2 regions of the Azospirillum sp. NS33 genome follow, and region 1 is predicted to be linked to the other one. Evidence: predicted binding sites of a transcription regulator. Region 1 holds the regulator's gene; the other holds the start of a gene.

Region 1 (3,219 bases):
CCTGCCCGCCCCTGCCCGCCGAAACGGTGCCGCTGACCGCGGCGCTGGGCCGGGTGCTGGCCGAGCCGGTGGTGGCCCGGCTGACCCAGCCGCCCTTCGCGGCGTCGATGATGGACGGCTGGGCGGTGCGCGCCGCCGACGTCGCCGGGGCGTCGGCCGGCGCCCCGGTGATCCTGCGCCGCGTCGGCGAGGCCGCCGCCGGCCATGCCTTTCCCGGCACCGTCGGGCCCGGCGAGGCGGTGCGGATCTTCACCGGCGCGCCGCTGCCCGCCGGCGCCGACGCGGTGGTCATGCAGGAGGACTGCGAGCCCGCCGACGGCGGCGCCGGGGTGCGCGTCGGCCGCGCCGTGGCGCCCGGCCGCTTCGTCCGCCCGCCCGGCCTCGATTTCACCGCCGGCAGTGCGGTGCTGGCCGCCGGCCGCCGGCTGACCAGCCGCGACGTGGCGCTCGCCGCCGGCGCCAACGTGCCCTGGCTGTCGGTGCGACGACGCCCCCGCGTGGCCGTGCTGGCCACCGGCGACGAGGTGCGCCTGCCCGGCGACCCCCTGGGCCCGAGCCAGATCATCAGCTCCAACGCCTTCGGCCTGTGCGCCCTGGTGGACTCCCAGGGCGGCGTCGCCCACAACCTGGGCGTCGTCGCCGACGACCCCGCCGCCCTGGCCGAGCGGGTCGCCGCGGCCGACGGCGCCGATCTTCTGGTGACCGCCGGCGGCGCCGCCCAGGGCGACCACGACCTGGTGCGCGGCCTGATCGGCGGGGCGCCGGCCGTCCACGGCGTGGCCATGCGGCCCGCCAAGGGCATCCTGTTCGGGCAGGCCGCCGGGCGCCGCCTGCTCGGCCTGCCGGGCAACCCGGTGTCGGCGGCGGTGGCCGCGGTGCTGTTCCTCAAGCCCATGCTGCGGGCCTTTCAGGGGCTGCCCGCCGAGGACGGGCCGCAGCGCTTCGCCCGCCTGGCCGCGCCGCTGCCGGCGAACGGTGACCGCGCCGACCATGTCCGCGCGACGCTCTCCTGGACCGATGACGGGGAGGCCGTCGCCACCCCGTTCCCCCGCCAGGACGCCGCCATGACCACCCGCATGGCCTGGGCCGACGCTCTGGTCCTGCGCCCGCCCCACGCGCCGCCGGCACGGCAGGGCGACCGGGTGGCGATCCTGCCGCTCGGCGGTGGCTTTCTGGAGCTTTGACCAGACGGCGACTCGGCGGTTATCTTTTCCACCGGGGCACCGTTTCAGGCTTGACGAGGCCGCGGAACCAAACTAGAACAAACCAAGTCGTTTTACATTTGTTCCGATTCGGTTCGGCCATCTGGTTCCGCCGGTTCGCCCGGTTCGGGGAGGCACGCATGCTCACGCGCAAGCAGCAGGAACTCCTGCTCTTCATCCACGAGCGGTTGGGACAGGGGGGCGTCTCGCCCTCCTTCGACGAGATGAAGGACGCGCTGGGGCTGAAGTCCAAGTCGGGCATCCACCGCCTGATCACCGGGCTGGAGGAGCGCGGGTTCATCCGCCGCCTGCCGCACCGCGCCCGGGCGCTCGAGGTGACGCGCCTGCCCGAGGGCATGGAGCAGCCCCGCCATGCCGCCGCGGCCGCCGCGGCCGCCGCGGCCGTGCCGTCGCCCGGCGCGGCGGACGCCGCCCCGCCGGGCGATGCGGCGGCGGCGGTGCGGGCGCCGCGGCCGCGGTTCCAGCCCAACGTCATCCGCGGCGATTTCTCCGGCGCCATGCCGGGGCGCGAGGTGGTGGCGCCGGCCGAGACGGTGCAGCTGCCGCTCTACGGCCGGATCGCCGCCGGCACGCCGATCGAGGCGCTGCGCGACGGCTCGGCGGTGGTCGACATCCCCGCGACCATGCTGACCCCGGGCGAGCATTACGCCCTGGAGGTGTCCGGCGATTCGATGGTCGAGGCGGGCATTCTCGACGGCGACACCGTGGTGATCCAGCGCTGCGACACCGCCGACAGCGGCGCCATCGTGGTGGCCCTGGTCGACAACCACGAGGCGACGCTGAAGCGGCTGCGCCGCAAGGGCCACACCATCGCCCTCGAGCCCGCCAACGCGGCCTACGAGACGCGCATCTTCGGCGCCGACCGGGTGCGGGTGCAGGGCCGGCTGGTCGGGCTGATCCGCAAGTACTGACCGCCGCGCGCCGTGCGGCGGGGGGAACGCTCACCGCCCCGTCCAGGGCCGTTCGCCGCGCCAGCTCCGGGCGTCCTCCACCCGCACGCCGGCGGGCGACAGGTAGAGGGCGTGGGCGCCCTTGCGCCAGCGGTCCCAGCGGTCGACCACCACCGGCGCCCGGCAGCCGCCCGCCGCCTCGACGCTGACGACGGCGTCGGCGAGGCCGCAATCCTCCACCAGGGCCTCCGGGGCGCGGACCAGGGCCACCGCCCGCCCCGCCGCACGATAGACGCAGCCCAGGGCGTCGCAGGAGAGCCGCCCGTCGGCGCTGCGCCCGGCCGTCGGCCACGGCGCCGCGCGGGCGCGGGCGCCGTCGCGGCGCAGCCAGACGTCGGCGGTGAAGCGCTGTCCGCGGGCCGACGAGAAGGACAGGCCACCGTCGGCGGTGCGCACCGCGACCAGATCGCCCTCCCCGGCGACCAGCACGTCGGGCCGCTCCATCAGGGCCGGGGTGGCCAGGCCGAAGACCAGGCACGGCACGCCGAGCAGCCGCCAGGGCCGCCGCCACAGCGCCAGCCACAGGCCGCCCAGGGCGACGACCGCCACCCCCCAGGCCGGCATCGCCGGCACCACGGCGACGGCGCCCGGCAGGGCGCTCACCGTCTCCGCGGTCCACAGCACGGCGGCCACGCCCCAGCCCATGACGACCAGCGCCGGCGCCTCCAGCCCCAGCGGCATCAGCAGATAGGCGGCAAGCCCCGCCGGCATCACCCAGAAGGACGTCACCGGCACCGCCACCAGATTGGCCAGGACGCCGTAGAAGGTCACCGTCTGGAAGTGATGGAGCGCAAAGGGTGCGGTCGCCGTCGAGGCGACCACGCTGGTCAGCGCCAGCCCCCCGGCGTAGAGGGCGGCCCGGCCGATCCAGCCCTGGCCGGTGCGCCACCGCGCCAGGCCCGGCGCCACGAGCTCGTAGGTGGCGATCAGCGCCACCACCGCGGCGAACGACATCTGGAAGCTGGGTCCGAGCATCCCGTCGGGCAGGACCAGCAGGACGACACAGGCGGCGAAGGCCACCAGGCGCATGCTGAAGGGGTCGCGGT
Region 2 (3,219 bases), on a different contig from region 1:
TGGCCGCGCACCTTCACCGCCAGCGCCTCCGGCTTCAGCCGGGCGCCCTTGCAGGTCTCGCAGGGCTGGGAGGACTGGAATTTCGACAGCTCGTCGCGCACCCAGGCGCTGTCGGTCTCGCGGAAGCGGCGCTCCAGGTTGTTGACGATTCCCTCGAAGGCCTTGTGGGTCTGGTAGTTCCGCAGCCCGTCGTCGTAGGTCATGGTGATCGGCGCGCCGTCGGAACCGAACAGGATGGTGCGGCGCACCTCCTCGGGCAGGCCCTCCCACGGCGTGGTCATCGCCACGTCGAAATGGCGGCACAGGCTTTCCAGCGTCTGGTCGTAGTACTTGGACGAGGAGTTGGCCCAGGGCGCGATCGCCCCCTTGGCCAGGGAGCGGCCCTCGTCGGGCACCACCAGCAGGGGGTCGAAGTAGATCTTCGAGCCCAGGCCGTCGCAGGCCGGGCAGGCGCCGAAGGGGTTGTTGAAGGAGAACAGGCGCGGCTCGATCTCGGGGATGGTGAAGCCGGACACCGGGCAGGCGAACTTCTGGGAGAACACCGCCTGCTCGCCCGAATCGGCGTTCTCCACGAAGACGATGCCGTCGGCCAGCGCCAGCGCGGTCTCCAGGGAATCGGCCAGGCGGTTGCCCAGGCCCTCGCGCACCACCAGGCGGTCGACCACCACCTCGATGTCGTGCTTGAGCTTCTTGTTGAGCGCCGGCACCTCGTCGATCTCGTGCATGGTGCCGTCGACCCGCACGCGCTGGAAGCCGCGCTTGCGCAGCTCCTGGATCTCCTTGCGGTACTCGCCCTTGCGGCCGCGCACGAAGGGGGCCAGCAGCAGCAGCCGGGTGCCCTCGGCCATCTCCTGGATGCGGTCGACCATCTGGCTGACGGTCTGGCTCTCGATGGGCAGGCCGGTGGCGGGCGAGTAGGGGATGCCGACGCGCGCCCACAGCAGGCGCATGTAATCGTAGATCTCCGTCACCGTGCCCACGGTCGAGCGCGGGTTCCGGGAGGTCGTCTTCTGCTCGATGGAGATCGCCGGGGACAGCCCCTCAATGGAGTCGACGTCCGGCTTCTGCATCAGCTCGAGGAACTGGCGGGCGTAGGCCGACAGGCTCTCGACGTAGCGGCGCTGGCCCTCGGCGTAGATGGTGTCGAAGGCCAGCGACGACTTGCCCGACCCGCTGAGCCCGGTGATGACGATCAGCCGGTCGCGCGGCAGGTCGACGTCGACGTTCTTCAGGTTGTGTTCCCGCGCGCCGCGGACGCTGATGGTCTTGTTCATGGAGTGTTCTTAGCCGAAAGCCATGCCGAAAGAAAGAGGGCGAGCGGGCGCCGGAGCAGAGCCCGCACAGATATGGACGGCACGCCCGCCGATTGCCACCAGCGCGATGCCGCGTTGCGGCGGGCGCACGAAACCGCTTCCCCCGACGCCGCCGCGCGCGGTATACGTTCTTGGTATGTTCCAGTGAGGGCGTGCCATCATCGTCCGTTGACCCGGCGGGGCCCGGCGTGCTTCGTTGCGCGACGGAGGGACGGCACCGGGAACGCCCTGGTCACCCGCAGGAGGAGAGACAGTGCCATGAACGTGTGGACCTTTACCGGGCGGCTCGGCGCGGACGCGGAACTGCGCAGCGTCCAGAGCGGCGAGAAGGTGCTCGGGTTCCGCGTCGCCAACGACGTGGGCTTCGGCGAACGCAAGACGACGCAGTGGGTCGACTGCTCCATCTGGGGCCGCCGCGCCGAGGCGCTGGCGCCCCACCTCACCAAGGGCAAGGCCGTGGTGGTGTCCGGCGAGGTCACGATCCGCGAGTACGAGAAGCGTGACGGCACCCGCGGCGCCGGCCTGTCGGTGCGCGTGGCCGAGATCGACTTCACCGGCGGCGCCCGCGAAGAGGGCGGCGGGGGCGGCTACGGCGGCGGTGGCGGCGGCCAGGGCGGCTACGGCGGGGGTGGCGGTGGCCAGGGCGGCTATGGCGGCGGCGGCGGTGGCGGCGGCCAGGGTGGCGGCCAGGGCGGCGGCGGCCGCGCGCCGGCCCACAACGACCTGGACGACGAAATCCCGTTCTGACACGGGGCCCCGGCTGGTCGGGGCGGCCAGTCGGGGCTTCCGGTGGCCGGGGCGACGCGCCCGGTGGCGGAGGTGCCGGGATGATTCGGTTGGACGAGGTGCGGATCCGGGAGGTCGACCTGATCCGCCACGCCGACGTCTGCATCACGTTCCTGCGGGATAGCTTCGACTGCAGTTTCCTGGGTCCCGCGGCGTGGGACGGGACCTTCGGCCGCGACGGCGAGGGCTATCGGGCGTGGCTGCGCGCGTACCGGGGCACCATGCTCCATGCCTGGTACGGCGCGCGCATCGTTGGCGAACTGATGGCGGATGCCGATGCCGCCTACCTGCAGCACATCTACGTCGTTCCGGACCTGCGGCGAACCGGTCTCGGCGCGCTTTTGCACGCCCGGTTCCTCGACATGCTCAACGGCAGCGGTCCGAGCAGGGCGACCCTCAAAGTGTCGAAGCGCAACCTCCCGGCCGTCCGCTTCTATGAGCGGATGGGCTGGCGCCGTGTCTCCACCGACCTTCGCGATGAAAAGCTCGACCTATACGAATTGGCGCCCGCGGCACCCACCAGGTGCTGAAAAATTGTTTGACGCACCATTTGACATCGTGATGGTGGTGGGTAACACTCATCCGGTCTCGAGCAATGTCATAAATCCCGGAGATGACCGCCATGGCGAGCAAAAAAGACGAGGAGTCGCTTCATCGTGTGACCGGATTCTCCCTGTCGCTCAACGAGGAGGAGACGGAGCGCTTCCTGAAGGTGCTGAACGAAGAGGGGCTCATGCGGGCCGGCTTCGTCATCCACGAGTCCAACAACGCCAGCGTCACGGTCGAGCTGATGCCGAAACCTCCCGGAAAGGGCAAGTAGCGGCGGTTTGATCCGGTCCGGCACCCTGACGGGGGGCGGGATGGTGGTGTGCTCGGGTCGTCCGATGGACATGCAGTGGCTGAGTTCCAGTCTGCGCGCGATGCCGCTCGACGTGACCCTCACCCGCGCCAAGGTCCTGGCGGAGGCGTACGGGATTGTCAGGATCACCGACACCACGCGTCTGGACCGGATCGGCATCCCGGTGTTCGCGAGCATTCGCCCCGGCGCGGAACCGAATTCGCTGTGCGTGAATGCGGGAAAGGGTGTCACCGTCGACGAAGCGCGGGTTGGCGCGTACAT

What was found. Region 1 encodes LexA, which represses DNA repair genes until DNA is damaged. Its sites were predicted from a motif close to ATGTTCTANTTTGGTTC; they were not measured.
Region 2: a site for LexA is predicted at 1,439-1,455, ahead of uvrA (excinuclease ABC subunit UvrA). Genes of this name have one in related genera too.

The regions. Positions count from the first base shown of each region.
Region 1 is NZ_BAAKJB010000037.1:3,783-7,001, forward strand. Features, by position in the region: gene AC6H2I_RS25000 (molybdopterin molybdotransferase MoeA) at 1-1,184, shown strand, start outside; gene lexA (transcriptional repressor LexA) at 1,343-2,134, shown strand; gene AC6H2I_RS25010 (ComEC/Rec2 family competence protein) at 2,165-3,219, opposite strand, start outside.
Region 2 is NZ_BAAKJB010000033.1:16,920-20,138, reverse strand. Features, by position in the region: gene uvrA (excinuclease ABC subunit UvrA) at 1-1,274, opposite strand, end outside; gene AC6H2I_RS23775 (single-stranded DNA-binding protein) at 1,572-2,060, shown strand; gene AC6H2I_RS23770 (GNAT family N-acetyltransferase) at 2,141-2,629, shown strand; gene AC6H2I_RS23765 (hypothetical protein) at 2,722-2,919, shown strand; gene AC6H2I_RS23760 (YcaO-like family protein) at 2,984-3,219, shown strand, end outside.